Regions from separate parts of the Paenibacillus sp. FSL W8-0186 genome, predicted to be linked through region 2. Evidence: a T-box and tRNA genes for the amino acid it is inferred to sense, from the RefSeq annotation. Region 2 holds a T-box; the other regions hold tRNA genes.
What was found. A T-box is a leader RNA that pairs with one kind of tRNA and senses whether it is charged. The one in region 2 lies ahead of leuS (leucine--tRNA ligase), so its partner is inferred to be a tRNA-Leu.

Region 1 (10,117 bases), 450 kb from region 2:
AGACTAAGCTCCACGGCCTGCTCTTCCATCATCAAATTCGCGGATATAATCCGGTCTTCCATCGCTAACCTGCTCCTTCCCCTCTAGCCCAAGATCAGCCTGCATACAGCAGCTTGAGCGCTTTTTTCATCACCGAATCCACCTCTTCGGCAGGCTTGATCGAATCCTTTAGCTGGTGCCATACACGATCAAGCTCGGCGTCTGTATAACCAAGCGCCTTTAGTCCTTCCCTGGCCTCCGGCCAGCCTGGGTTCAGCCCATCCAGACCGTCCAGATCCGCCGGCGCCTCGTCGAACAGCGAAGGCCCGCCCAGGCCGTCCAGCTTGTCCTTCAGATCGAGGATCATCCGCTGCGCCGTCTTCTTCCCGATTCCCGGCAGCTTGGTCAGAAACGTAATGTTCTCCTGCTGGATGGCAGCTACGACATGCTCCGGCTGTCCCCCGCTTAAAATGCCGAGCGCCACCCGCGGCCCGATCCCGGATACTTCGATCAGCTTGCGGAACAGCCTCTGCTCCTCCCGCGTCGGAAAGCCGTATAGCAGGATAGCATCCTCCCGTACGTGATGATGGGTGTACACCGTCGTCTGCTCGTTTTTGGCAGCAAACACATAGGGGTTCGGGCAATAAATTCGGTACCCAATTCCCTGAACGTCCAACACGACATAGTCGTTTTCCAAATGAGCCACCTGGCCCCTAACAAAATCAATCATGTCCTCAATACCTCGTTCAATTTCGAATTTAATGTATAAGAATGGGCATGACAAATCGCTACGGCCAGCGCATCCGCCACATCATCCGGCTTCGGGATCGCCTGCAGCTTCAGGAACATTTTTGTCATTTCCTGCACCTGCCTCTTCTCCGCTTTGCCGTATCCTACCATCGCTTGTTTGATCTGCATTGGCGTATACTCCGAAATCGGCAAATTGCGCTGTGCCGCAGCCAATACGAGTACGCCTCGCGCCTGGCTGACTGACATGGCAGTAGTCACGTTCCGGTTGAAGAACAGCTTCTCCAGCGCTACGGCGTCAGGTTGGTATTTGTCGATAAGCTGAACCATGGCTTCATAGACATGAAGCAGCCTTTCTTCCTCTGGCGTATGCGCCTCTGTCTGAATGCAGCCGTATTGTACGGGAACGCATTTGCTGCCTTGTTTATCAATAAAGCCGAAACCGACGATGGCGATGCCCGGGTCAATCCCTAATATTCGCAACCTCTATCTCTCCCCATGTTTGTTTACAGCTCCATATTCCTGAAGGAGCTCCCTTGCGGAAGCGAAGCCTATGTCCAGATAACCGAACATATGTATTCACTTATTATAGCAAAAGAATGAGGACTGTTGAGGAAAATCTTTGTAGAACTTTGTCAGCGGCAACAAAAAAGAGACGTTTAGACAACGCCTCTTGGCATGATAGTATATACGCTTTATTCATCCTTTTGTTGCATGACCTTCCTGGCCGGCATGGCTGCAAATTCGCTGAATGTTGACAGTACGCTGTTGTACTCGTCCAAATCCTGTATGCGGATGCCCTGATGCAGGTGCAGCAGTACGTCAGGTGGCAGAGAGCTTTCCATCGTCTCTACGTCTAATTGGAAAAAGGTTTTAAGCACCTTCTCTTTATCCGGAGGTCCCTCGAACAGACTGAGATTCCCCTGCTGGTCGATCCCGAAGTATCCGTTGCTTCTGCACATCTCCGACAGCTCATTGATCTGCTGCTCAAACCAGACGTCTCCTTGGGCATCCAGGCTTCCCTGCCAGCCTGGATTAGCGCGATATATTTCAATGACTTCATCGGGACTTAAGGTTCCCAGGACGGAACTCTCTTCTCCGCATGCATATATTTTGTTTAAATGAACGGTTCGCCGCTGCCTGCTTCGGCTCAATTGTTCGATCCAGGCTGGTTCCAAATCAGTCTCCTTGCCTGCGCCTATAGCCGCTTCCCTGATGATTCCCAGCGTTTCCAGAGCAATCGGCTCTTTGGCCATCAATTGCTCCATTTGATTGGACAACATTAGTCCGAGCCAAGTCATCATGGTGACCAGCCCGCAGCCGCCAATCGTCCAAATAGCGCGTCTCCATCTTCTCCACCGGCGCCTCAGCTGCTTTTTGATACGGAAGATATTCACTGGTATCCCCTTCTATCGGTCGATATTTACTGTTATTGTGACCGGACGGGGATTGAAATATACAGAACATAAAGAAGCAGCCACTCTAAAGAATGGCTGCTTCTTTGTCATATCGGGACGACACGATTCGAACATGCGACCCCCTGGTCCCAAACCAGGTGCTCTACCAAGCTGAGCTACGTCCCGATGTCAAGCAATTCATAAATGATTTCTTGTGGTGATTCCTTTTTGGGTCACTTCTAAGATAATATCACTTGGAACCAAATATGTCAACACTTTATTTTTCAACCATCAATCAAAGTCAAGGAAGATGCTGCTTCATGCAGACGGCCTCCTTGGATTTTTTATGTTTACACCTATACGGCTTCAGTATGTAAAGTTAGTCGGATTAAAGGCTAAAACGGCAAAGCGAAAACTGTTCATGATTTGCAAATGAAGGTAATGCCATGATAGCATGTCAATCAATGGATTGTTTCAAATATCCAGAAGGCTTCATTTAGGTCAATCCATAATTTCAAGTAGGAACACTGGAGGTGCATAAATGCTAATAGTAAACCGAGATGACGAGCGTCCTATCTGGCAGCAACTTCTGGACCAAGCAATCCACAATATTACAACCGGAAAATGGCCGCCTGGCGAATTGCTGCTGCCATCCCGCGAGCTCGCTCTATTGATCGGCGTATCCCGTTCAACTATACAGATTGTTTACGAGGAGTTATACAGCCGCGGATATACCGTAACCTCTCGTCGCGGCGGAACAAGAGTTAGCGAATGGACATATGCTACTCAACCTTCAGAGGAAACTGCGGCTCAAGGACCAATCCAACCCGAATTGCCTTTATTAAATGCTGCAATCGGCCATTTACACAGTTGGTTCGGAGACAGGGACGAGCGAAAAGTAGAAATAGACTTCACACCCCATGAGCCTTATTTAGACGAACATTTTCAAAAGAATTGGAGGCAATCATTTTTGCAGGCCTCGTCAGAAGCAGATTTAGACCATTGGTCTTACGGCGATGCCTATGGATTCCGGCCGCTAAGAGAACAGATTCAACGTCATTTATCGCTTGAACGGGGGATCCATGTAGATATCGATCAAATCATATTAACCTCAGGCGCACAACACAGCATCGATTTGATCGCCCAGGCTCTTTTACATGAAGGAGAAACGGTTTCGGTTGAAGACCCCGGCTTCCCTGCTGCCTGGATGGCGATGAAGTATCGGCGTATGCAAGTTGTCCCCGTTCCGGTCGACGAATACGGACTATGCGTAGACCGCATTCACCCCGGATCCAAACTTGTGTTTGTTACGCCATCGCACCAGTGCGCAGTTGGGGTTATTATGTCGGAACCCCGCAGGCAACAATTGTTGCATATGGCTGCTGAGCAGCGGTTCTGGATTGTCGAGGATGATTATGACAGCGAATTTCGATATCGCGGTGATCCGCTTCCAACCTTGTTCAGTCAACAACCTCAGAATACATTATATATGATGAGTTTTTCCAAAATGATTGCTCCCGGGATTCGGATATCAGCAATCATCGGCCCCAGAGAGGCCATCCGTCAGCTTGCCCAGATCCATGAATTAACCTATCGTCATCTTCCGATTATGGAGCAATTAACGCTTGCTCATTTTATTAAACATGGCCATTTCATGCGCCATATGAGACGTGTTCGAAATGTATACCGGCGCAGACACGCAGCCATGACAAAGGCCATCAATGCTTCAGGTCTCAGTGAATATTTCACTCTTAGCGGCGTAGAAACGGGGCTGCATATGCTTCTTGAAGCTCATAAATCGTTTGACGAGGAAAAAGTGACGAGCCTGGTGTTAGAAAAGGGAATCCGTGTTTATCCGCTTAGCAGGTATTGTTTGGAAAGCGGTCGAAAAGGATGGGTATTGGGTTTTGCTAAAGTAGATGAAGCAGCCATTGAAGAAGGCATTTATCGGTTGGCGGGGATGCTTATATAATACAGCAATCCCGCCATTCCCACTGTATACGCTTTAAGAAATCACGTTCTTGAGATTCTCTTCAATTAGATGACTGATATCTTCTCCCCCGCTTCTTTGAGTAGAAATTTTCATAGCTCCTTGTCCCCCCCTATCTCTGCACATTGTTAAATTAGACAAAGGAAACTTCCCGTACCCGTTTGATTTCCGGTATCGCAAATAAGGATTCCATCACATTCTTGGAAGCTTTTTTGTCGTTTTTTAATATCATGACCGCTGAACCGCCAACTTCGTTGCGCCCGACTTGCATCGTGGCAATATTTATACCGCTTTCTCCAAGCAATGTTCCAACACGCCCAATGAGGCCTGGCTTATCCATCTGTGAAATGAGCAAAACATATCCTTCAGGTGATATATCAACCGGGTATGGCCCGATCCGGACAAGACGCTCCCCAACGCCGGGCACAGCAGAGCCTGTCACCCATCTCTCCTCGATTGTCGTCTTTAGTCGAATCGTAATCTCGCTGGACAAGCTTCGGGTTGACAGGGATTTTCGGACCTCAAAGTGAATGTCGCGGTTCTTCGCCAAGTGAATGGCATTGACAATATTAACTTGTTCTGCACCAAGATGGTGAGATAGTACGCCCTTTAGCACATAAGGGATCAATGATGACGTATCCAGATCGGCAAGTTCCCCTGCACACTCCACCGTGACTTCACGCACGGAACCATCGGTCATCTGGGCAAGCGCTTTTCCCAGTTGCTCGCACAATGTTAAGTAAGGTTGTAATTTGTTCAGCAGATCGGTTGATACGGCCGGTATATTGACAGCATTTTTAAATGGTTCATGTCGCAGCACATGAATAACTTGTTCGGAAACACCGAGGGCAACATTCTCTTGTGCTTCCAAAGTAGATGCACCCAAGTGCGGGGTAACAATCATTTTAGGATGCCTTAGAAATGGGTGATCCGGTGCTGGAGGCTCATGCTCGAACACATCAAAAGCGGCGCCTGCCACAATACCTTCGTCGAGTGCTTCAACAAGAGCCGCTTCGTCAATAATTCCCCCGCGGGCACAGTTGATCATTCGCATTCCCCGTTTCATGACGTCGAATTGCGGTTTGGCAATCATATGGCGCGTATTATTCGTTAGCGGCGTATGAACCGTCATAAAATCAGCAGTTCGCAGGATTTCATCTAAGGTTGCCAGCTTAATACCCAGTTTATTAGCCCTTTCTTCCGATAGAAAGGGATCGTGACCGATAACGGTCATCCCAAACGCCGCTGCGCGTTTGGCCACTTCGATCCCGATCCGGCCGAGCCCGAGTACACCGAGTATCTTGTTTTGCAATTCAACGCCAACGAATGTTTTACGATCCCACAGCCCGGCAATCGTCTTGGCATAGGCTTGCGGTATATGCCGGGCCAACGCCATCATCATCGCAAAGGTATGTTCGCACGTCGTAACCGTATTGCCGTCGGGTGCATTGATCACGATAATCCCTCGGCTCGTTGCGGCATCCAAATCAATGTTGTCCACACCGACTCCAGCCCGGCCAATGACTTTCAAATGAACCCCGGCCTCTATAACACGACGAGTGACTTTCGTTTGAGAACGAACGAGCAGCGCATCATAGGGACGAATGATAGAGATAAGTTCCTCCTCACTCAATCCTGTTATTTGGGTGACCTTCACATCTTCAGCACGCATCAGTTGCTGCAATCCAAAATGACTTATCGGGTCTGATACCAATACATTAAACATCGACCTTCCTCCTTCTCTATGTGAAGACTCTACGGCAGTTAAATTGTCGGCTTGATCAGTGATTGATTCAGCCTGTCTAACATTGCATGGATGAAGAGCACTATGCTAGTATAGCAATTGTTGGACTGGTTAAATACATCCAAAATCGATATGTTTAAGCAATCCAATAGTGAGCTATCGCTCAGCAGTTAGGGGTACCCATTTTCACTGTGCACCGACTTTGGGCGGATGAATCGTTTGACGAGGAAACGAGGGCCCTATGGGCACCCTGTAGGCGGAATTCGCGTGCATCAACTCCATTTCTATTGTTAGAGAATAAACCAAAGGGTGGGTATAGGGTTTTGCTAAGGAGAAGAGGGACTAATTGAGAAAGGGATGTACCGACTTGCTGAAACAATCTTATAGAATTTATGGGGAAAATATAATAGAGCCCCCGTCTTTGTAATCAAGACCCGTGGCTCTGTTGAAATGTTTATTGATTTATCCTCTACACAGTTTTTCCAGGTTCAAACATTTTTTCTTCATCCATCGGATTTTCTTTCGCGGTGATATGATGGGGATCAATTCGGTACACTTGAACCGGACCACCGAATACGGCTGATCGGTATTTATCTACATGCTGCTGGGGTAACGGCCGATTATAGTAACCAGGCACATATTTATAAATCATTTCTTGCAGCATATGTGTAGCTTCATTCAGATCGACGATCGGCTGTGCCTTGCCAAAAATCATTACACTCATATACGCTGTGTCCGTCTTGGCTGGCACCGGATCAGTAATCGTTCCATATTCTTCACAAACCGTAAAGCAGACCTCCGGATTCACACTCATAACCTGATTCCGTCTCCCACCGGTGGCCCCATGGAAATAAAGCTTTCCATCTAACCAAACAAAATTGAGCGGAACAACATACGGCAGATGGCCATCAACCATTCCAAGATGTCCAATTCGAGCTTGCTGCAGAAATGTCTCAATCTTGCTCTTGTCCAACACTTCCCTTGCCTTGTAACGTACTCCATCCATTGGTTTCACTCCTACTGTACTGATGTATTATTATGTAAGTCTATCAGCCATTGGAGTGAATATAAACGTCCATAATTACAGAGATACAGCAATCCATATTTAATAGTAAACAATAAAAAAAGCTCATTAGAGAATATCTCCAATGAACTCTTTTAGCTAATACCGGTGAGAGGACTCGAACCTCCACGGGTCTCCCCATTCGATTTTGAGTCGAACGCGTCTGCCATTCCGCCACACCGGCATATCATATGCAAATAAAAAATGGCACGCCCTGAGAGATTCGAACTCCCGACCTTTTGATTCGTAGTCAAACGCTCTATCCAGCTGAGCTAAGGGCGCAAAATATATATGGAGCGGACGACGGGAATCGAACCCGCGACCCTCGCCTTGGCAAGGCGATGCTCTACCGCTGAGCCACGTCCGCATTTCATGGTGCGCGTGGAGGGACTTGAACCCCCACATCCGAAGACGCTAGATCCTAAGTCTAGTGCGTCTGCCAATTCCGCCACACGCGCAACCTTTAAAAGTGAGCCATGAAGGACTCGAACCTTCGACACCCTGATTAAAAGTCAGGTGCTCTACCAACTGAGCTAATGGCTCAAAATAATACTGAAACTTCAACAAATCCTTAATGGATTATCATCCCTTGTTCAGAGATGTAATGGCGGAGCCGACGGGATTCGAACCCGCGGTCTCCTGCGTGACAGGCAGGCATGTTAGGCCTCTACACCACGGCTCCACACTAGGTAATGCAATTGCGGGGACAGGATTTGAACCTGCGACCTTCGGGTTATGAGCCCGACGAGCTACCGAGCTGCTCCACCCCGCGTCAGTAATAAATTTTATATGGTGGAGGCTAACGGGATCGAACCGCTGACCCTCTGCTTGTAAGGCAGATGCTCTCCCAGCTGAGCTAAGCCTCCATAATACTTTTGATGAAAGTGGTGACCCGTAGGGGATACTCTCATTTCGTTCGAGACTGCGATGTTATTGCTAACGACGCTTAATCTCCGACGAACCCCCAAGGGATTCTCATCCCTAATGATGCTTGTAATGAAAGTGGTGACCCGTAGGGGATTCGAACCCCTGTTACCTCCGTGAAAGGGAGGTGTCTTAACCCCTTGACCAACGGGCCATATGGCTCCCCGAACAGGACTCGAACCTGTGACAACTCGATTAACAGTCGAGTGCTCTACCGACTGAGCTATCAGGGAACATCCGCTTGGCGACGTCCTACTCTCCCAGGACCCTGCGGTCCAAGTACCATCGGCGCTGGAGGGCTTAACGGTCGTGTTCGAGATGGGTACGTGTGGAACCCCTCCGCCATTGCCACCAAACGTGCTCAGATGAATTGATCACCTGAAAACTGGATACGAAACTTCATTTGCGTGTTAGCCCCAATGTTGGGGTATTTTGGATAAGCCCTCGACCGATTAGTACCTGTCAGCTCCATACATTGCTGCACTTCCACCTCAGGCCTATCAACCTCGTCGTCTTCAAGGGGTCTTACTAATTGGGAAATCTCATCTTGAGGAGGGCTTCACGCTTAGATGCTTTCAGCGTTTATCCCATCCGCACGTAGCTACCCAGCTATGCTCCTGGCGGAACAACTGGTGCACCAGCGGTGCGTCCATCCCGGTCCTCTCGTACTAAGGACAGCTCCTCTCAAATTTCCTACGCCCACGACAGATAGGGACCGAACTGTCTCACGACGTTCTGAACCCAGCTCGCGTACCGCTTTAATGGGCGAACAGCCCAACCCTTGGGACCTACTTCAGCCCCAGGATGCGATGAGCCGACATCGAGGTGCCAAACCTCCCCGTCGATGTGGACTCTTGGGGGAGATAAGCCTGTTATCCCCAGGGTAGCTTTTATCCGTTGAGCGATGGCCCTTCCATGCGGTACCACCGGATCACTAAGCCCGACTTTCGTCCCTGCTCGACTTGTCAGTCTCGCAGTCAAGCTCCCTTTTGCCTTTGCACTCTGCGAATGATTTCCAACCATTCTGAGGGAACCTTGGGGCGCCTCCGTTACTCTTTAGGAGGCGACCGCCCCAGTCAAACTACCCACCTGACACTGTCCCCGAACCGGATCACGGTCCTAGGTTAGAACTTCGATACGATCAGGGTGGTATCCCAACGATGCCTCCACCGAAGCTGGCGCTCCGGATTCTTAGGCTCCCACCTATCCTGTACAAATCGCATCAAAGTTCAATATCAAGCTGTAGTAAAGCTCCATGGGGTCTTTCCGTCTTGTCGCGGGTAACCTGCATCTTCACAGGTATTAAAATTTCACCGGATCTCTCGTTGAGACAGCGCCCAAGTCGTTACGCCATTCGTGCGGGTCAGAATTTACCTGACAAGGAATTTCGCTACCTTAGGACCGTTATAGTTACGGCCGCCGTTTACTGGGGCTTCGGTTCACAGCTTCGGGATTGCTCCCTAACCGCTCCCCTTAACCTTCCAGCACCGGGCAGGCGTCAGCCCGTATACTTCGCCTTACGGCTTCGCACAGACCTGTGTTTTTGCTAAACAGTCGCTTGGGCCTTTTCACTGCGGCCCCCTCGTGCTATTCACACTACCGGGGCACCCCTTCTCCCAAAGTTACGGGGTCATTTTGCCGAGTTCCTTAACGAGAGTTCTTCCGCGCGCCTTAGAATTCTCTTCTCGCCTACCTGTGTCGGTTTGCGGTACGGGCACCTTCTCCTGGCTAGAGGCTTTTCTTGGCAGTGTGAGATCATGACCTTCGGTACTGTAAATTTTCCCTCCCCATCACAGCCCAGCCTTAACGATGTGCGGATTTGCCTACACATCAGCCTCACTGCTTGGACGAGCATCCATCAGCTCGCGTCACTACCCTACTGCGTCACCCCATCGCTCATAGCGGATTACGGTGGTACAGGAATTTCAACCTGTTGTCCTTCGACTACGCCTTTCGGCCTCGCCTTAGGTCCCGACTTACCCTGAGCGGACGAACCTTCCTCAGGAAACCTTGGGCTTTCGGCGGATCAGATTCTCACTGATCTTTTCGTTACTCATACCGGCATTCTCACTTGTATGCAGTCCACCAGTCCTTCCGGTCCAACTTCAATCCGCATACAACGCTCCCCTACCCCTGATGCAATGCATCAAGCCATAGCTTCGGTGGTGTGTTTAGCCCCGTTACATTTTCGGCGCAGAGTCACTCGACCAGTGAGCTATTACGCACTCTTTAAATGGTGGCTGCTTCTAAGCCAACATCCTGGTTGTCTGTGC
Region 2 (10,117 bases):
TCTCCAGCTTCACATCTTGCTTCACAGGATAAGCGCCGCCGATAATCAGGCGATCCTCATGAGTCAGGACAAGCTCCAGCTTGTCGGCCGTAAATAGGGTCGGGATGTGGAATTCCTTCCGAAGCCGGTCTGTGTCGAACTGCTTTACTTCATTGGGATGAGATGCATAACGTCTTTCCATTTTAAAAAAGCCTCCTCTTTTCGTTCACTTTGGTTTAAAATGTTCATATAGGTTCATATTAATCCGTTTGCGTTTATTTTGCAAGCGGTTTGGATCATTTGCCTCAAGAGAAGAAACGAAGTAATCCAGATAAACTAGGGACCAGGAGGAAGTCAACTTATGAGTCAGTATCAGCAAAGAATGAACGAAATTGTACGGAAGGTGGCGGCCAAAGCGCGGCACCAGCCGCTGTTAACTAGCGGTCTGTGGTTCCATGGCGATATTCGCGATAACTATTACTACGCATCTTATCTATTCGCGGCTGCCGTTAGCCCGGAGGAGGAGCCGGGGTTCGATCGTTCGGAGGGCAAGCAGTTGGCTGAAAAGGTACTCCAGCGGGTGCTCGAGCTGCAGCAGAATGATCCGGACAGCCCGATGTACGGGCATTGGCCGCTTAATCTGCATCCGGTTCCCGAGCAAGCCGGGCCTCACGAGCTGCCCGTTGAATTGATGGGAAGCCTGATGGTTTATTTCTATCATAACTACGCCCGGCATATGAGCAGCAAGCTGGCGGAGAGCTTTGAAGCAGCATTAAGAAATGTATATGAGAGCAATTTCTATCGCAGGCCGCTTGAACATTACGGTCATCATGAAGCGAAATTCACCGCGGCCAAGCTGATTTTTGGCCAAAGGTACAGTGATCAGGCTTTAGTTGAAGACGGGAGAAACTGTCTGCAGCGCACTTTTGAGCTTATACAGCGGGAGGGGATGGCGGAATACGGCTCGCTGCCGTGGTTTTGGCACTGGATACAGGCGTTCACCTGCGCTTTCGAGCTGGCGGAGCATGAGGAAATTAAGGCGGAGCTGGCCGAAATGCTGGATCATCTGTGGACATTAAGAGCGAGCCTGTATTTAAAAGGCGCCTGGGTCGGCGCACATTCCCGCGGCTGGCCTCATGACGCGCCAAGGGATGCGAACGTTCTGCATGATTATGTGCAGTTCGGCAACTTTACGCTCCCGGAAGAGATGCCGCGAACGGAATATGCCGGTCTTCTGTTCCGTGCTGCTCCGGAGAGCGCGCTGCGTATTGCGTTAGATCGAAAGCAGCCTTCCGAGGTGTGCCGTTCGCTCCTAAAAACGGTCGAGGGTCAGAGGCGAGTGCTGCACTCTTATGCATATATTACTGAACAATTTGCGGCAGGCGGGTTATGGGAGAGGGTCAAGGAATTCGACAACGAGCAGCTGCGCTGGCTGTTCAGTTTGCCGGTGCGCCTCGGCGGGTTAGGCAATCAGCTGTACTTTTTCCATCCTGGGGAAGGATATGATGAGTCCGGCCGCGATCCCCGCCATCAAAGCGAATGGACGGAGGTGCTCTATCATCAAAATGTGGTTATGGCGCTATATCCGCTGCCGGAATCGGTTCGCGGCGAAGTGATCGGCGTTATTCCCGAAGGGGAGTGGCTGCAGGAGCCAGATGCATTGTATGGTCAAGTGGAAGACACTTATTTCGCCGTATACTTGAGCGGGCCATATGAAATACGCCGGCAGGACGGTTATCAGCTTGTCGTGTGCCGCGGACGCAGGAGCGGAGTCGTGGTTGAAGCGGTGGGCGCTGCGGCGGCAAATGAACGCGGAATCTTTGATCTGGGAAAATTCGCCAGCGTGATGTCTCAAATTCAACCCCGATTTAAGATGGATAGAGAATTTCAGGTCGAATATACGGGAATGATCTGCGGCAAAGGGCTGAGTTTATATATAAAGGAAGAAGCCGGATCGGAAGCGTTGATTGACGGTCAGCCTGTTTGTTACGATCATTATCAATACAGGGCGCTGTAAACAGGAGGTCGCGCCTCAATTATCATTGACGAGGCTGTTTCATTTTTATATAATGATTGGTAATCAAAATGGATATTCAAGAACTTTGAAGAGGAATAATAGTTTGAATTCTGCCACCCAGAGAGCCGGTGCATGGTGCAAGCCGGTTGGAGAATGCAAATGAACTCGCCTCGGAGTTATGATGCAATGGGATTCTGCGCCTCGATTGGCAGGTGCTTGCCTTCCCGGAAACATCATCGTCTTGCCCGCGTTAAGGGTGCAAAGGGAGCGGATGGCAAAGCATGCCGGAAGCTAACTAGGGTGGTACCACGGGAATACTCCTCTCGTCCCTAGCGATGATACGCTATGGGTCGGGAGGTTTTTCTTTTGATGGCCTGTCTGCAATTAGAAAATACGTCAATCGGCGTTTTTATTCACTGAAGGGAGTTTAAGATCATGAGCAATAACAATCAATCTCACGATGTATACCGTGCCCAGGCGATTGAGCCGAAATGGCAGGCATACTGGGATGAGCATCAAACATTCAAAACTACGGAGGAGCCGGGCAAACCGAAATTTTATGCGCTGGATATGTTCCCCTATCCATCGGGGGCAGGCCTTCACGTAGGCCATCCGGAGGGATATACGGCGACGGATATCGTCTCGCGGTACAAGCGGATGCGCGGCTATAACGTGCTTCACCCGATGGGCTGGGACGCATTCGGCCTGCCTGCGGAGCAGCATGCCCTTGATACTGGCGAGCATCCGCGCGACATTACGGTCAAGAACATCAACAACTTCCGGCGCCAGATTAAGTCGCTTGGCTTCTCCTACGACTGGGATCGGGAGATCAGCACGACGGATCCGGAATATTATAAATGGACGCAATGGATCTTTATCCAGCTCTACAAGAAAGGTCTCGCTTACGTGGCTGAGGTGCCTGTCAACTGGTGCCCGGCGCTCGGAACCGTCCTGGCTAATGAAGAGGTTATCGACGGCAAGAGTGAACGCGGGGGCCACCCTGTTATCCGCAAGCCGATGCGGCAATGGGTACTGAAGATTACCGAATACGCCGAGCGACTGCTGGAGGATCTGGAGGAGCTCGACTGGTCGGAGAGCATCAAGGATATGCAGCGCAACTGGATCGGCAAGTCCGAAGGGGCTGAGGTCGTATTCCAGATCGAGGGAAGCGATGAGACATTGACGGTATTCACGACACGTCCAGACACTTTGTTTGGAGCGAGCTATGCCGTGCTTGCGCCAGAGCATGAGCTGGTGGAGATAATTACGACAGAAGCCCAGCGTGCCGCAGTGTCAGACTACCGGGAGCAGGCTGCCCGCAAGAGCGATCTGGAGCGTACGGATCTGGCGAAAGAAAAAACCGGTGTCTTTACCGGAGCCTATGCGATCAATCCGGTGAGCGGCGAGAAACTGCCGGTATGGATTGCGGATTATGTGCTGGCTGGTTATGGAACAGGCGCGATTATGGCTGTTCCTGGACACGACGAGCGCGACTATGAATTCGCAAAGCAGTTCGATCTGCCGATTATCGAGGTTGTCGAGGGCGGAAATATTGCGGAAGGAGCTTATTCAGGGGATGGCGCGCACGTCAATTCCGATTTCCTGAACGGTCTGCGCAACGAAGAAGCGATTAAGAAGATGATCGCTTGGCTGGAGGAGAACGGCAAAGGCCGCGGGAAAGTAAGCTACCGCCTGCGCGATTGGCTGTTCAGCCGCCAGCGCTATTGGGGGGAGCCGATTCCGATCCTGCATCTCGAGGACGGCACGATGAAGCCGGTGCCGGAAGATCAACTGCCGGTGCTTCTGCCGGAGGTTGATCATATCGAGCCTTCCGGTACGGGGGAGTCGCCGCTCGCTAACGTCACGGAGTGGGTAAATACAACAGATCCAGAGACGGGCCTTCCGGCGCGCCGCGAGACAAATACGATGCCGCAATGGGCAGGAAGCTGCTGGTATTATTTGCGGTACATTGATCCGCACAATGATAAGGAGCTGTGCTCCAAGGAGAAGCAGGAAGAGTGGCTGCCGGTTGACCTGTACATCGGCGGAGCCGAGCACGCGGTGCTACATTTGCTCTACGCCCGTTTTTGGCACAAGGTTCTATATGATCTGGGCGTTGTGTCTACGAAGGAGCCGTTCCACAAGCTGGTCAACCAAGGAATGATCCTCGGTACGAACAACGAGAAGATGAGTAAGTCCCGCGGCAACGTCATCAACCCGGACGTGATCGTGAACGAATACGGTGCTGATACGCTGCGCGTCTATGAGATGTTCATGGGTCCGCTGGAGGCGACCAAGCCATGGAATACAAGCGGAGTAGAAGGAACGCATCGGTTCCTGTCCCGGATCTGGCGCCTGTTCGTCGCCGAGGATGGCAGCCTGAACGCAAAAATCAACGATAGCGAAGGCGCGGATGATTTCAAACGCACTTGGCATAAAACGATCAAGAAAGTGACTGAAGATTTCGAGGCACTGCGCTTCAATACGGCGATCAGCCAGCTGATGATCTTCGTAAATGAGGCCTATAAAACCGACGTTATTCCGAAAGCCGCTGCGGCGAATTTCGTGCAAATGCTGTCCCCGCTGGCTCCGCATTTGGCGGAAGAGCTGTGGGAGCGCCTTGGCCATAACGAGAGCGTCACTTATGAGCCATGGCCGGTATATGACGAGGCTTGGACAGTCGATTCCGAGGTGGAAATCGTCGTGCAGGTGAACGGCAAAATCGTGGACCGCACCAAAGTAGCCAAGGATCTTGATCAGGCAGCGATGCAGGAACACAGTATGGCTTTGCCGAATGTGAAACAGGCTATTGAAGGAAAGGCTGTTCGCAAAGTTATCGCGGTTCCGGGCAAGCTCGTCAATATCGTGGTCGGCTAGAGCATTTCAGGTCTGTCTGACTCTAAATCACCATGGTCAGGGCTGACAGAGCTGTTTGCGGCAGGTTTGACGGCGTCGAAAAGAGCGGCCAGCTTGGCCAGATCAGCCTCGTGCTTCCGCTGCGTCGCCTCAATCAGACTTAGGAATACGCCCTCAAGGCGCTCCTCCAATATAGCGAGTCCTTCGGCAGTGACGCCGCCGGGAACGGCAACGCGGCGCTGCAGTTGCTCTGGCGTCAGGCCGCCTTCCGTTAAGAGCCGGCCTGTACCGAGCAGCATTTCCGCGCTGAGGCTTAGCGCTTCCGGCATGCTGATACCGGTCATTTGTGCTGCCGCTTTGGCCCATTGCTGTACAATGAAGCTCACGAAGGCAGGGCCGCAGCTTGATATGTCGGAGGCGATTCTCGTCTCCGACTCTTTGATTGGGGTCGGCCTGCTAATCGAGGACATGAGCTGCTCCAGCAGCAGCCGGTCCTCCGGCTGAACCCGCTCCCCATAAATGCAGAGCGAGGCGCCGCTATGTACGGAATGAGTTATGCTGGGGATGATTTTGGCGATTTTGGCAGGGACCTGCTCTTCCAGCACGGAGATCAGCACAGGGCTTGTAATGGAGATGAGCAGTTGCGTCTCGAGGAGTACACTGCGAATTTCCGCGATAACCTCTGGGAAGTGATGGGGCTTTACGCAAATAAATACGATATCGCTTCCTAGGGCAGCCTCGGCATTGCTGGCCGCGACGTGAAGGCCGGGATGCCGCAAAGCCAGCATTTCCGCTTTGGATTTGCTTCGGTTGCTGACATGCAGGTTATGCGGGTACAGTGCACCGGAACGCAGGAAAGCCTCAATGAGCAGGCTTCCCATCGATCCCGTTCCGATGAAAGCGACTTTCATCCTGTTTCCCCCTTTCGTGCTTAAGCACAAAAATATTCGTCGTTTATATATGTATGCATCTTGATGGGATCTTCATGACATTTTGGACAGATTCTTTTGAGATAGGAGCGATGAAATTGAAACGGGAGTACGTAATGACAGCGGTCGTATCAGCTGTGCTCGGGGCTGGTCTGATGCTGTTTGCCGTTGGCGGGAGCCGTCCTGCCGGCATTGAAGGCTGGGCACCGGTAAACCGCGAGGTTGCTGCCGCGATGGCCGGCGATAGCGGGCAGGGGGGAGCTTCGGCGGCTGCGGCACAAGCAGAGGCAGCCCCGGCTCAGGCCGCGGCAGGCCAGGGCAACCTGGCTGCGGGCAGCAGTGCTGCCGTGCCGGATTCGGCGGATAGCCTGAATCCTGGCCCGGATGGAGCCGGGCAGGCGGGCTTGCTTGAGCAAAGCGCCGCCCCTGCTGTGCCGCTGGCATCTGACAGCAGCGCAGCCGCGGTACCGCTGCAGCCGTCTGCCGAGCCCTCGCCGCAGGACGGGCTGGTGAGCATAAACACAGCGAACAGTTCGCAGCTTCAAACCATTCCGGGCATTGGCGAGAAGAAGGCGCAGGCGATCATAGACTACCGGAATCAACACGGCTCTTTTAATTCCTTGAGTGATTTGAAGAAGGTGAAGGGCATCGGGGAGAAAGTGTTCCAGAAATTAAAGCCTTATATCAAACTGTAAGAGGAGAATTAAAGCATGAGTCCAGATACACGCAAAGATTGGGATACGTATTTTATGGATATCGCATACATGGTATCCACGAGATCGCGCTGCAACCGGCGGCATGTGGGCGCCGTGCTTGTCCAGGGGAAGAAGCTGCTCGGAACGGCCTATAACGGCGCCCCGTCGGGAGTGCCTGACTGCTCGGAAGCGGGCTGCATGATCGCCGAGGAATACGAAATGGTGACGGTGGACGGTCAGGAACAGATGGTCAAGAAGCAGCGCTGCGTCCGCACGATCCATGCGGAGCAGAACCTGCTGCTGTTCACGGACCGGATCGACCGGGAGGGCTCCAGCGTCTATGTGACCGACGAGCCGTGCTGGACGTGCGCCAATATGCTGGCGAACAGCGGGATCACGGAAATTATTTATCACCGTCCTTATCCGAAGGACACGGGCAAGGTTTCGGCGATGATGGCCCAGAAGGGGATTACCTTCCGGCGCCTGGAATCATATCAGCCTCCGAAGGAAACGGATGGACGGGTTGAGGATTAGAGCATAAGAGCATAAGAGCATAAGAGCATAAGAGATGAAGGAAGAACCTCGTCTGCTGCGGCAGATGGGGTTCTTTTTTTGTGATGAGGAAGCTGGCAAGGCTTGGAACAAGTCTTTTTTAGAGAGGAGCTCGATGATGCGCCACAGGCCTTTAGTAATGGCAGTATGCAGTTGGATTGCCGGCAGCGCTCTGGCTTATTTGCACGAAGGTTCGGCCTTTTGGCTGTTTTGGGCGGGGACATGGCTTGTCCTGCCCTTGCTGGGCTTGATTTCCCGCTGCCCGTGGAAAAAGCTGCTTATATACGTACTGATGTTCTCGCTTGGGGCTGCTTATTGGTCGTACCATGATGGGAGAAATGTGAGCAGGCTGTCCGAGTGGTTGGCCGCAAGCGACTTGGGTACAGCTGCTGTCTCCGAATCAGGACAGACACAGGTGCAAGTTCGGGGAATGCTGCTGTCTCCAGTGGAAGTGGACGGCGACCGCGCGGATTTTACGCTTCGGATTGAATCGGTATCCTTTACGGGTCTGCAATCAGCTGTGAGATCTGAGGACGCGGGCGGTGAGAAGCTGAACGTGCAGCTGCGGCTGGCATCTATAGAGGAAGCTGCGGCCGCAAGTGGGTGGCGAAGAGGCCAGCGGCTTGAGCTGGAAGGCACATTGGAGAGGCCGAACGAGGCCCGTAATTTTGGCGGCTTCGACTATCGCAAGTATTTGCGGACGCAAAGGGTCCATTGGCTTCTCAAAGCGGCAGGCATTTCCTCCGTGAAGGTAGAGGCGGACGCCAAGATCAGCCCGTCTATGCTGCTCGGGAAGGTTGACGCTGCCCGAGGGGGGCTTGGCGAACGCATCGAGCGGCTGTTCCCGGACTGGCAGGCGGGTTATATGAAAGGACTATTGATCGGCCTGGCCAGCGAGCTGGAGCCCGAGAAGTACGCGCAGTTCTCCCAGCTTGGACTGACGCACATTCTGGCTATATCCGGCAGTCATGTCGCGATTAATGTAAGCTTGATTTTCGGAGTGCTGCGCCTGTGCCGGGTGACCAGAGAAAGTGCCTACCGGATCGTGTTCTTATTCATCCCCGTGTATGTGCTGATTACGGGATTTTCCCCTTCCGTGATCCGCTCGGGATTAATGACGATGATCGGGATCTATTTATTGCGGCGCGGCATCCTGAAGGACGGACTGAATGTCCTGTCCGCGGCCGCTCTATTGATGCTGTTATGGGAACCTTACTACATGCTGAACGTGAGCTTTCAGCTCTCTTTTATCGTGACGGCGGGGTTGATCGTATTCGTTCCCTTGCTCATGCCCTATCTGCGGTGGCTGCCCGCCAAGGCCGCCGGAGCCGCTGCGATAACGGTCGCTGCGCAACTCGTTTCCTTTCCGCTGACTATTTATTATTTCAACCAATTTTCGCTTCTATCTTTGGCAGCTAATATGCTGCTTGTCCCGATCATCGGGATGATCGCTCTGCCCGGCGGCACGGCGGCCCTGCTGTTAAGCGCATTGTGGCTGCCTCTTGGGGAATGGATCGCTTATCCGGTCCGGCTCCTGAACACGGCAACGTTCATCGTGACAGAATGGCTGAATGCGCGCAGCGGATTCATGACTTACTGGAAATCTCCTTCGTTAATGTGGATGGCCATATTCTATGCCGCTTGTTATTTGCTGCTGTATTTTAGGCACCGCAGCCGCGTTGTTCGTCAGGCTGACTTGGAAGGAAGCGATGACACGCAGCCGCTAGATCCACTAGCGAAGCAGCGGGCTTGGAGAGGCCGCCGCGGCGGTAAGTGGCTGAACGTGGCCAAGCTCCGCCCCGAACACCTGCTGCAAGTAGGGCTTGCTGGCTTGCTGCTCGTCCAATTATATTTAGGATATCAGCCTATGAATATGAAGGGCAAAGGACATGTCCAGTTTATCGATGTGGGACAAGGGGATTGCGCTTTGATTACTACGCCGGAAGGCCGGAATATTCTTGTGGACGGGGGAGGCACCGTTTCGTTCCGCAAACCGGAGGAGGCTTGGCGAAATCGTCGCGAGCCCTTTGAAGTAGGGGCCAAGACCGTTGTTCCTTTGTTGAAAAAACGCGGGATCAACCGGCTCGATGCGGTCATTCTAACGCATGGCGATCAGGATCATGCTGGAGGCTTGCAGGCGGTGCTCGAACAGTTTCCGGTGGACGCGCTGCTGATCAATGGATCGCTTAGCGATTCAAGTACGATCGCCAAGCTGATGGATACGGCGCTTCATAAGGGAATGCCGATTTATGCCGCCAGGCAAGGAATGGGGCTAAAGCTTGATGCAGCGACCGAGCTGCGGATTTTGTCACCCGAACCGGATGCATCTCCTCAGGGGCAGATTCTCTACAGTAAAAAGCAGAATCATGAATCGATCGTCTTTGTACTGCAGATGACTGGCGCGACGTTTCTATTTACGGGAGACATGGACGAAGCGGCGGAGTATCGGGTTCTGGAGGAGCTTGCCGGGGAGAGCCGAACTAGCAATCTAGCAAACCGTATATCTTCTATATTTATAGATGTAATGAAAATCGCCCATCACGGCAGCAAAACATCGACATCCGCGGAATGGCTTGAATACTGGCGTCCTGCAGCGGCTGTCATATCAGCCGGGGCTTCGAACAGCTACGGTCACCCGCATCCGTCCGTCGTAGAACGGATCGCCTCTTCGGGCAGCCGGATTTACCGCACGGATCAGCACGGCGAGGTGCAAATGGAAGTGGAAAACGGCCGTATTCGCGTGCGGTACAAGTTGGTTTCCCCGTGGTGACGGGCTTCGTTTTTTCTGGTATTCTTAGGTGAGATTCAGGCTGTTATAGGATAATGTAAGACTTTATTACTAAAAATTTCTAACAAAAAATAGTAACAACATTGCAACATATCGCCTGTCGATATCGTCTGTAAGGTTGCAAGGAAGGGGGAGCCTTTGTGGTGGAGCAGGAACTCATCAGAGCCGCTCAAACGGGCGATCGCGACGCTCTAATCACCCTATTGCGAGAAATAGAAAATCAAGTATACCGCACGGCCTATTATATTTTAAATGATGAACAGGATGCGCATGACGCAGCCCAGGAAGCGCTGATCCGGAT
Region 3 (10,117 bases), 890 kb from region 2:
AGTCAAACACCTTAGCTGAAAGAGATTTTACCATTGGTAAAACTTCCTTTCATCTCGGATGAAAGATCCCATCCATTGGATATGCGATGCTTTCATCCTTTATTGGAGAGTTTGATCCTGGCTCAGGACGAACGCTGGCGGCGTGCCTAATACATGCAAGTCGAGCGGAGTTATTTTGGAAGCTTGCTTCCGAAATAACTTAGCGGCGGACGGGTGAGTAATACGTAGGCAACCTGCCTGTAAGACTGGGATAACTGCCGGAAACGGTAGCTAATACCGGATAAATCATTTCGCCGCATGGCGGGATGCTGAAAGACGGAGCAATCTGTCACTTACAGATGGGCCTACGGCGCATTAGCTAGTTGGTGGGGTAAAGGCCTACCAAGGCGACGATGCGTAGCCGGCCTGAGAGGGTGAACGGCCACACTGGGACTGAGACACGGCCCAGACTCCTACGGGAGGCAGCAGTAGGGAATCTTCCGCAATGGACGAAAGTCTGACGGAGCAACGCCGCGTGAGTGATGAAGGTTTTCGGATCGTAAAGCTCTGTTGCCAGGGAAGAACGTCTTGGAGAGTAACTGCTCTGAGAGTGACGGTACCTGAGAAGAAAGCCCCGGCTAACTACGTGCCAGCAGCCGCGGTAATACGTAGGGGGCAAGCGTTGTCCGGAATTATTGGGCGTAAAGCGCGCGCAGGCGGTCATTTAAGTCTGGTGTATAAACTCGGGGCTCAACTCCGAGTCGCACTGGAAACTGGGTGACTTGAGTGCAGAAGAGGAGAGTGGAATTCCACGTGTAGCGGTGAAATGCGTAGAGATGTGGAGGAACACCAGTGGCGAAGGCGACTCTCTGGGCTGTAACTGACGCTGAGGCGCGAAAGCGTGGGTAGCAAACAGGATTAGATACCCTGGTAGTCCACGCCGTAAACGATGAATGCTAGGTGTTAGGGGTTTCGATACCCTTGGTGCCGAAGTTAACACATTAAGCATTCCGCCTGGGGAGTACGGTCGCAAGACTGAAACTCAAAGGAATTGACGGGGACCCGCACAAGCAGTGGAGTATGTGGTTTAATTCGAAGCAACGCGAAGAACCTTACCAGGTCTTGACATCCCTCTGACCGGCGCAGAGATGTGCCTTTCCTTCGGGACAGAGGAGACAGGTGGTGCATGGTTGTCGTCAGCTCGTGTCGTGAGATGTTGGGTTAAGTCCCGCAACGAGCGCAACCCTTAGGTTTAGTTGCCAGCACATGAAGGTGGGCACTCTAGATCGACTGCCGGTGACAAACCGGAGGAAGGTGGGGATGACGTCAAATCATCATGCCCCTTATGACCTGGGCTACACACGTACTACAATGGCCAGTACAACGGGAAGCGAAACCGCGAGGTGGAGCGAATCCTATCAAAGCTGGTCTCAGTTCGGATTGCAGGCTGCAACTCGCCTGCATGAAGTCGGAATTGCTAGTAATCGCGGATCAGCATGCCGCGGTGAATACGTTCCCGGGTCTTGTACACACCGCCCGTCACACCACGAGAGTTTACAACACCCGAAGTCGGTGAGGTAACCGCAAGGGGCCAGCCGCCGAAGGTGGGGTAGATGATTGGGGTGAAGTCGTAACAAGGTAGCCGTATCGGAAGGTGCGGCTGGATCACCTCCTTTCTATGGAGTACCTCGCTTCCGCAGCGAAGCGGTACAAATTTAGCTCGCTCGTTGGTCAGTTTTGAGAGTTCAACTCTCAAGCGTTTGGTGGCAATGGCGGAGGGGTTCCACACGTACCCATCTCGAACACGACCGTTAAGCCCTCCAGCGCCGATGGTACTTGGACCGCAGGGTCCTGGGAGAGTAGGACGTCGCCAAGCGCACCCCGTTTTATGGGTGTTATTTAAATTGAACATTCCTTGTATGGGCCCTTAGCTCAGCTGGTTAGAGCGCACCCCTGATAAGGGTGAGGTCGGTGGTTCGAGTCCACTAGGGCCCACCATACAACTCCATATTTGCTTACGCTTCTTATTGGAGTGATATGGGGCCATAGCTCAGCTGGGAGAGCGCCTGCCTTGCAAGCAGGAGGTCAGCGGTTCGATCCCGCTTGGCTCCACCATAAACAATATCTCTTCCATAACTTACCGCTTGAATGGTGAGTGCGGATTTGATAAGATAGTCTTCCGCCAGTCAAATGGCGAAAGAAACTTGATCCTTGAAAACTGGATATACGAAACGAAATTTGCGTTTTAGAAAATTCCTTTTAGCTGAACTTGTGTCAAAACAAGTTTAATTAAAAGTAGCTAGCGAACGTTTTGGGATAGGCGATCCTTTGGGAGTTACTTTCCACCTTGGTTGAATTTATTCGATCAGGAAAGTGACGGACAACAGAGCGAATAGCCCAAAATGAGAGCGATATGGTTAAGCTACTAAGAGCACACGGAGGATGCCTAGGCGCTAGGAGCCGAAGAAGGACGTGGCGAACAACGAAACTGCCTCGGGGAGCTGTAAGCAAGCTTTGATCCGGGGGTGTCCGAATGGGGAAACCCGGCTGTGGTAATACGCAGTCACTCACATCTGAATACATAGGGTGTGAAGAGGCATACCAGGGGAACTGAAACATCTAAGTACCCTGAGGAAGAGAAAACAAAAGTGATTCCGTCAGTAGCGGCGAGCGAACGCGGATTAGCCTAAACCAGAGAGCTTGCTCTCTGGGGTTGTGGGACGTCTCACATGGAGTTACAAAGGAAGAGGTTAGACGAACAGGTCTGGAAAGGCCGGCCATAGAAGGTAAAAGCCCTGTAATCGAAAGTCTGTTCCCTCCGAGACGGATCCCGAGTAGTGCGGGGCACGTGAAACCCCGTATGAATCTGCCAGGACCATCTGGTAAGGCTAAATACTCCCTAGCGACCGATAGTGAAGCAGTACCGTGAGGGAAAGGTGAAAAGCACCCCGGGAGGGGAGTGAAAAAGAACCTGAAACCGTGTGCTTACAAGAAGTCAGAGCCCTATTTATGGGTGATGGCGTGCCTTTTGTAGAATGAACCGGCGAGTTACGTTCCCGTGCAAGGTTAAGGTGAAGAGCCGAAGCCGCAGCGAAAGCGAGTCTGAATAGGGCGACTTAGTACGTGGACGTAGACCCGAAACCGGGTGATCTACCCCTGTCCAGGGTGAAGGTGCGGTAACACGCACTGGAGGCCCGAACCCACGTATGTTGAAAAATGCGGGGATGAGGTGGGGGTAGCGGAGAAATTCCAATCGAACTCGGAGATAGCTGGTTCTCCCCGAAATAGCTTTAGGGCTAGCCTCGGTAGGACAGTCGTGGAGGTAGAGCACTGATTGGGTGCGGGGCCCGCCAAGGGTTACCAAGCTCAGTCAAACTCCGAATGCCATAGACTGATTAACCGGGAGTCAGACAGTGAGTGCTAAGATCCATTGTCAAGAGGGAAACAGCCCAGACCATCAGCTAAGGTCCCCAAGTGTGTGTTAAGTGGGAAAGGATGTGGAGTTGCACAGACAACCAGGATGTTGGCTTAGAAGCAGCCACCATTTAAAGAGTGCGTAATAGCTCACTGGTCGAGTGACTCTGCGCCGAAAATGTAACGGGGCTAAACACACCACCGAAGCTATGGCTTGATGCATTGCATCAGGGGTAGGGGAGCGTTGTATGCGGATTGAAGTTGGACCGGAAGGACTGGTGGACTGCATACAAGTGAGAATGCCGGTATGAGTAACGAAAAGATCAGTGAGAATCTGATCCGCCGAAAGCCCAAGGTTTCCTGAGGAAGGTTCGTCCGCTCAGGGTAAGTCGGGACCTAAGGCGAGGCCGAAAGGCGTAGTCGAAGGACAACAGGTTGAAATTCCTGTACCACCGTAATCCGTTATGAGCGATGGGGTGACGCAGTAGGGTAGTGACGCGAGCTGATGGATGCTCGTCCAAGCAGTGAGGCTGATGTGTAGGCAAATCCGCACATCGTAAGGCTGGGCTGTGATGGGGAGGGAAAATTTACAGTACCGAAGGTCATGATCTCACACTGCCAAGAAAAGCCTCTAGCCAGGAGAAGGTGCCCGTACCGCAAACCGACACAGGTAGGCGAGAAGAGAATTCTAAGGCGCGCGGAAGAACTCTCGTTAAGGAACTCGGCAAAATGACCCCGTAACTTTGGGAGAAGGGGTGCCCCGGTAGTGTGAATAGCACGAGGGGGCCGCAGTGAAAAGGCCCAAGCGACTGTTTAGCAAAAACACAGGTCTGTGCGAAGCCGTAAGGCGAAGTATACGGGCTGACGCCTGCCCGGTGCTGGAAGGTTAAGGGGAGCGGTTAGGGAGCAATCCCGAAGCTGTGAACCGAAGCCCCAGTAAACGGCGGCCGTAACTATAACGGTCCTAAGGTAGCGAAATTCCTTGTCAGGTAAATTCTGACCCGCACGAATGGCGTAACGACTTGGGCGCTGTCTCAACGAGAGATCCGGTGAAATTTTAATACCTGTGAAGATGCAGGTTACCCGCGACAAGACGGAAAGACCCCATGGAGCTTTACTACAGCTTGATATTGAACTTTGATGCGATTTGTACAGGATAGGTGGGAGCCTAAGAATCCGGAGCGCCAGCTTCGGTGGAGGCATCGTTGGGATACCACCCTGATCGTATCGAAGTTCTAACCTAGGACCGTGATCCGGTTCGGGGACAGTGTCAGGTGGGTAGTTTGACTGGGGCGGTCGCCTCCTAAAGAGTAACGGAGGCGCCCCAAGGTTCCCTCAGAATGGTTGGAAATCATTCGCAGAGTGCAAAGGCAAAAGGGAGCTTGACTGCGAGACTGACAAGTCGAGCAGGGACGAAAGTCGGGCTTAGTGATCCGGTGGTACCGCATGGAAGGGCCATCGCTCAACGGATAAAAGCTACCCTGGGGATAACAGGCTTATCTCCCCCAAGAGTCCACATCGACGGGGAGGTTTGGCACCTCGATGTCGGCTCATCGCATCCTGGGGCTGAAGTAGGTCCCAAGGGTTGGGCTGTTCGCCCATTAAAGCGGTACGCGAGCTGGGTTCAGAACGTCGTGAGACAGTTCGGTCCCTATCTGTCGTGGGCGTAGGAAATTTGAGAGGAGCTGTCCTTAGTACGAGAGGACCGGGATGGACGCACCGCTGGTGCACCAGTTGTTCCGCCAGGAGCATAGCTGGGTAGCTACGTGCGGATGGGATAAACGCTGAAAGCATCTAAGCGTGAAGCCCTCCTCAAGATGAGATTTCCCAATTAGTAAGACCCCTTGAAGACGACGAGGTTGATAGGCCTGAGGTGGAAGTGCAGCAATGTATGGAGCTGACAGGTACTAATCGGTCGAGGGCTTATCCAAGATACCCCACAAAGTGAAGCGGAGGCTTCGAAGAGTATACCGAATACTTTTCGGGGGCCCCGGTGAACCAAGTAAGGGCTAACACGCAAATGAAGTTTCGTATCCAGTTTTCAGGTGATCAATTCATCTGAATATGATAATGTTCCCTGATAGCTCAGTCGGTAGAGCACTCGACTGTTAATCGAGTTGTCACAGGTTCGAGTCCTGTTCGGGGAGCCATATGGAGAGGTGTCCGAGTTGGCCGAAGGAGCACGATTGGAAATCGTGTAGGCGTCACAAGCGTCTCGAGGGTTCGAATCCCTCTCTCTCCGCCATCATTATTTTTTTAGTATCATAGCAGTGTGTGATACATATGTGGCCCGTTGGTCAAGGGGTTAAGACACCTCCCTTTCACGGAGGTAACAGGGGTTCGAATCCCCTACGGGTCACCATTATTTAACTGCTTCAATTGGGGATGAGAATTCCTATAAGTTTTTAAGAAAAAGCTTGATTTCTAACCGGGTAATATGATACAATAGAAATTGTCTTTCCTCGGAGGCTTAGCTCAGCTGGGAGAGCATCTGCCTTACAAGCAGAGGGTCAGCGGTTCGATCCCGTTAGCCTCCACCATATATAATTTATTACTGACGCGGGGTGGAGCAGCTCGGTAGCTCGTCGGGCTCATAACCCGAAGGTCGCAGGTTCAAATCCTGTCCCCGCAATTGCAATATCTAGTGTGGAGCCGTGGTGTAGAGGCCTAACATGCCTGCCTGTCACGCAGGAGATCGCGGGTTCGAATCCCGTCGGCTCCGCCATTATAACCTCAATCTAAGAGGTGAGAATCCGCAAGGATTCACAGCTTGCTCTGGAAACCGTCACTTTAATGAGCTGGTCGCAGCGGAATAGGTGAAGAGGATCCAACGAACTATTCCTATAAGGCTCGGTAGCTCAGTCGGTAGAGCAGAGGACTGAAAATCCTCGTGTCGGCGGTTCGATTCCGTCCCGAGCCACCATGATTTATCTGATAATTGAAAACGCCGGTGTAGCTCAATTGGTAGAGCAACTGACTTGTAATCAGTAGGTTGGGGGTTCAAGTCCTCTCGCCGGCACCACATGGAGGCTTAGCGAAGTGGCCAAACGCAGCAGACTGTAAATCTGTTCTCGTACGAGTTCGGTGGTTCGAATCCATCAGCCTCCACCAGTTTTACCACATAGGGGCATAGTTTAAAGGTAGAACAGCGGTCTCCAAAACCGTTAGTGTGGGTTCAATTCCTGCTGCCCCTGCCAGTAAAACAATAGAATATTTATATTATGGCGGTCGTGGCGAAGGGGTTAACGCACCGGATTGTGGCTCCGGCATTCGTGGGTTCAAGTCCCATCGATCGCCCCATTTTTATCTTAAAAATCACATATTGGGGATTAGCCAAGCGGTAAGGCAACGGACTTTGACTCCGTCATTCCATAGGTTCGAATCCTATATCCCCAGCCATATGTTGCGGACGTGGCTCAGCGGTAGAGCATCGCCTTGCCAAGGCGAGGGTCGCGGGTTCGATTCCCGTCGTCCGCTCCATTTTTATATACGGCGCCATAGCCAAGTGGTAAGGCACAGCTCTGCAAAAGCTTTATCCCCAGTTCGAGTCTGGGTGGCGCCTCCATTTAATTCCCTGCGGGAGTGGCGGAATCGGCAGACGCACAGGACTTAAAATCCTGCGGTAGGTGACTATCGTACCAGTTCAAGTCTGGTCTTCCGCACTTGTGAAGTGATGGATTTATAGTGTGCCGATGTGGTGGAATTGGCAGACACGCCGCACTCAAAATGCGGTGCCGAGAGGCTTGCCGGTTCGAGTCCGGCCATCGGTATTATCGATAAGAAGGTATATGAAATTGTTTCTAGGAGCAATTTCATATACCTTCTTTTTTGTGACTAATATTCAGAGGAACGAAATTTGACATTAAGGATCGTAAGGTTTATTTTGGTTAGGGAGACGATGGGCAAACGATTCAAATTAGAGGAGGCGTCATACGAGATGAATCACATTCAATCTATGGTTACCTTGTCCAATGGAAGACAAATGCCGTGGCTGGGCCTCGGTGTCTATAAGATGAGTGAAGGCCAGGAGGTCACCGCTTCTATAGAAGCTGCCATCCGCAACGGTTATAGAAGCATTGACACTGCTGCTTTGTACCAGAATGAAGAAGGGGTAGGCCAAGCGATTAAAGCATCCGGCATATCCCGCGAAGAACTGTTTATTACTACGAAGGTCTGGAACTCCGATCAAGGCTACGATAGTACGCTGAAGGCTTTTGACGCGAGCATGAGCAAGCTTGGCCTCGATTATTTAGATCTCTATTTGATTCATTGGCCAGTTAAGGGCAAATATAAAGAAACGTGGAAAGCGCTTGAGCAGTTACATAAGGACGGACGTGTTCGCTCTATTGGCGTATCGAACTTCCAGATTCATCATTTGGAAGACCTGCTGGCAAACGCAGAGGTAAGACCGGTAGTCAATCAGGTGGAGCTGCATCCGCTGCTCAGCCAAGTGGAATTGAGGGAATACTGCAAGTCGCAAGGAATCCAAATCGAAGCCTGGTCCCCTCTTGCCCAAGGCAAGCTGCTGGACAACGAAGTACTGAAGGCTATCGGGGCAAAATACGGCAAATCCACGGCTCAGGTTATTATCCGCTGGGATCTGCAGCATGGCATTGTAACCATTCCAAAATCATCTAATCCAAAACGGATTGTTGAAAATGCTAATGTATTTGATTTCGAATTGACTGCAGAGGAAATGAAGCAAATTGATGGTCTGAATCAAGATCAGCGCGTTGGTCCTGATCCGGACAATTTCGATTTCTAATATTCCGTTAGCATAATTTATAGTGCTAGAGAAAGTAAGAAGCGCCCTAAGTTCAATTGAAACTTAGGGCGCTTCTTCATGCCGTCAGAGAGGCAAGGTGCTTCTTATTGTAAACTTCGAATGATACTGTTACAGAAAAAACTAAGCACTTCCGTTCAGAAGAATCTGACGGATCTGCTGCTGGTGCAGACGTTCGCCGATTACGACAACCAATGCGCCGGCAGTAAGGAGCAAATCCGGTCCAGGATTGATATGTTTGGAATGATTGCTCTCAACGACAGCAATGATCGTGGCGCTGGAACGTTGACGAACGCGCAACTCGCCGATCGTCTTGCCGATCGCTTTGTAGTGAGGTTCAAGTTTATACCATTCAATAATGAGATCGCCTAACGCGACTTCGATATTCTCCAATGGTGTAGGCTTGTAAGTAACTCCGCCAATAATGGCAGAAACATACCGGGCTTCCTCGTCGGTTAAAGATATTTTAGAGATGCTGTCGTCCGGGTTATCCGCTCCATAGTGATAAACTTCACGACGACCATCATCATGGATAGTAATAGTTAATTTCTCACCACTGCGTGTTTCGATTTCGAATTTTTTGCCGATGCCTGGCAATTCGGTTTCTTTAAGATTCATTAGCTTCCGACCTCCAATATTAAGAAGTGTTATTTGTATAAGGTGTGTTTAATACAACCGCCGATCTTCCTTCACGAGCATGGGCGATAATTCTAGTTACTTATCATTTACATGTAAATCAAGCAGCATAAATGCTAGTAAATTTGATGGGTAACAGAAGGATTCGCTTCATGAATTGATAGAAAAATGGACGGAAATAGATCCCTGCCAAAGCAATTATACTACTGGCTGCGGCGGGGATGACTAACAGGTAAAACGGGGATAGATCGTTGCCAAGCTTGACATGTGCAGGCGTCAGAAGGGCTGCCTTGTTCTCCGATTTGCGGAGGGGCTGCTCAGCTTCAACGGCCGTATGTTCGAAACTTGCGACATGTCCTGGATTTAGAGCTGGATGAGGAATAAAGAAAATCATGATTAGCGCAAAGACAGAGGCAAAAAACCATACCATCGTTTGCCGAATATGTATCATGATGCTTATCCCCTCTCTAAAATAGCTGCTAACCTTAAGGATAGCACACAATCCTTAGTATCTCAAAAGAATGATGATAAATTATTCGCCCAATTTCAAGGAAATCCTTCCGGATGAGAGGACGGTACGATCCGGATGTATTCCCGGGGCTGAAACGCAGCTGGGTTTCTTAATCCAATATTTAATTGCTTGAAGTATAAGCGCGATTGTTCTAGGGACATGAGTGGCGACAGCTGGCGGGCAAGAAACGCGGCACTGCAAATAATCACGAGAAATATGGATGAGCAGACGAGGATTTGGCGGATCGGCATGGAAATCACTCTCCTTTACTATAGAAAGTGATTTCCTTAATGAGCTATATATATACAGTTAGATTCGTGTTTACAACCGCTCAAAAAAAGGATATACTTTTGGATGTGCTTCAATTGCACGACAGCCTTAACCACATATTGATTTATCGGAGGAGCCTGCCAAACGCGGGCTCTTTTTGTGTTTTTTCAGGGATACCGTATTTATGTTCTGATTTAAATATGGCTAAGCTGATGAGACACAGGTTATATAGCACGAGTAAGGAGGAAGCATGTTGTCTATTTTGCACGCAGCAATCATTTTACCATTTATTCTGGCTGCAGGAATGCCTCTGCTGAAGAGACTGCCGGGAAAACCGCACCCGGGATGGGCCGTTATGTTAGCGCCAGCCGTACTCTTTGTTTACTTCCTGAGGCAGATCCCCATTGTTCAATCGGGTCATGATATCGTAGCCGCAGTCCCCTGGATCACCTCGCTTGGCATCGAGTTCAGCGTTCAGTTGGACGGGTTGTCATTGCTGTTCACTTTGCTAATTTCGGGGATCG

Region 1: it encodes a tRNA-Leu, which carries the amino acid that the T-box ahead of leuS (leucine--tRNA ligase) is inferred to sense. The anticodon was not compared.
Region 3: it encodes a tRNA-Leu, which carries the amino acid that the T-box ahead of leuS (leucine--tRNA ligase) is inferred to sense. The anticodon was not compared.

Annotation. Positions count from the first base shown of each region.
Region 1 is NZ_CP150207.1:4,232,184-4,242,300, forward strand. It holds gene ruvB (Holliday junction branch migration DNA helicase RuvB) at 1-62, opposite strand, end outside; gene ruvA (Holliday junction branch migration protein RuvA) at 95-709, opposite strand; gene ruvC (crossover junction endodeoxyribonuclease RuvC) at 706-1,209, opposite strand; gene MKX50_RS18870 (BofC C-terminal domain-containing protein) at 1,422-2,123, opposite strand; tRNA gene MKX50_RS18875 (tRNA-Pro) at 2,236-2,309, opposite strand; gene MKX50_RS18880 (PLP-dependent aminotransferase family protein) at 2,665-4,095, shown strand; gene serA (phosphoglycerate dehydrogenase) at 4,247-5,839, opposite strand; gene MKX50_RS18890 (pyridoxamine 5'-phosphate oxidase family protein) at 6,327-6,863, opposite strand; tRNA gene MKX50_RS18895 (tRNA-Leu) at 7,024-7,104, opposite strand; tRNA gene MKX50_RS18900 (tRNA-Arg) at 7,126-7,202, opposite strand; tRNA gene MKX50_RS18905 (tRNA-Gly) at 7,213-7,287, opposite strand; tRNA gene MKX50_RS18910 (tRNA-Leu) at 7,294-7,378, opposite strand; tRNA gene MKX50_RS18915 (tRNA-Lys) at 7,391-7,463, opposite strand; tRNA gene MKX50_RS18920 (tRNA-Asp) at 7,526-7,602, opposite strand; tRNA gene MKX50_RS18925 (tRNA-Met) at 7,619-7,692, opposite strand; tRNA gene MKX50_RS18930 (tRNA-Val) at 7,711-7,786, opposite strand; tRNA gene MKX50_RS18935 (tRNA-Glu) at 7,924-7,998, opposite strand; tRNA gene MKX50_RS18940 (tRNA-Asn) at 8,002-8,077, opposite strand; rRNA gene rrf (5S ribosomal RNA) at 8,084-8,200, opposite strand; rRNA gene MKX50_RS18950 (23S ribosomal RNA) at 8,277-10,117, opposite strand, start outside.
Region 2 is NZ_CP150207.1:3,784,425-3,794,541, reverse strand. It holds gene kduI (5-dehydro-4-deoxy-D-glucuronate isomerase) at 1-181, opposite strand, end outside; gene MKX50_RS17170 (hypothetical protein) at 341-1,996, shown strand; T-box leader at 2,073-2,330, shown strand; gene leuS (leucine--tRNA ligase) at 2,432-4,873, shown strand; gene comER (late competence protein ComER) at 4,870-5,763, opposite strand; gene MKX50_RS17155 (ComEA family DNA-binding protein) at 5,874-6,476, shown strand; gene MKX50_RS17150 (cytidine/deoxycytidylate deaminase family protein) at 6,492-7,010, shown strand; gene MKX50_RS17145 (ComEC/Rec2 family competence protein) at 7,045-9,798, shown strand; gene MKX50_RS17140 (sigma-70 family RNA polymerase sigma factor) at 9,957-10,117, shown strand, end outside.
Region 3 is NZ_CP150207.1:4,677,030-4,687,146, reverse strand. It holds rRNA gene MKX50_RS21015 (16S ribosomal RNA) at 100-1,655, shown strand; rRNA gene rrf (5S ribosomal RNA) at 1,739-1,855, shown strand; tRNA gene MKX50_RS21005 (tRNA-Ile) at 1,901-1,977, shown strand; tRNA gene MKX50_RS21000 (tRNA-Ala) at 2,019-2,094, shown strand; rRNA gene MKX50_RS20995 (23S ribosomal RNA) at 2,395-5,324, shown strand; tRNA gene MKX50_RS20990 (tRNA-Asn) at 5,468-5,543, shown strand; tRNA gene MKX50_RS20985 (tRNA-Ser) at 5,547-5,638, shown strand; tRNA gene MKX50_RS20980 (tRNA-Glu) at 5,681-5,755, shown strand; tRNA gene MKX50_RS20975 (tRNA-Val) at 5,858-5,933, shown strand; tRNA gene MKX50_RS20970 (tRNA-Met) at 5,952-6,025, shown strand; tRNA gene MKX50_RS20965 (tRNA-Asp) at 6,042-6,118, shown strand; tRNA gene MKX50_RS20960 (tRNA-Phe) at 6,241-6,316, shown strand; tRNA gene MKX50_RS20955 (tRNA-Thr) at 6,340-6,415, shown strand; tRNA gene MKX50_RS20950 (tRNA-Tyr) at 6,419-6,504, shown strand; tRNA gene MKX50_RS20945 (tRNA-Trp) at 6,517-6,590, shown strand; tRNA gene MKX50_RS20940 (tRNA-His) at 6,618-6,693, shown strand; tRNA gene MKX50_RS20935 (tRNA-Gln) at 6,717-6,792, shown strand; tRNA gene MKX50_RS20930 (tRNA-Gly) at 6,799-6,873, shown strand; tRNA gene MKX50_RS20925 (tRNA-Cys) at 6,885-6,958, shown strand; tRNA gene MKX50_RS20920 (tRNA-Leu) at 6,970-7,055, shown strand; tRNA gene MKX50_RS20915 (tRNA-Leu) at 7,082-7,163, shown strand; gene MKX50_RS20910 (aldo/keto reductase) at 7,331-8,158, shown strand; gene MKX50_RS20905 (cation:proton antiporter regulatory subunit) at 8,300-8,794, opposite strand; gene MKX50_RS20900 (hypothetical protein) at 8,913-9,242, opposite strand; gene MKX50_RS20895 (Na+/H+ antiporter subunit A) at 9,847-10,117, shown strand, end outside.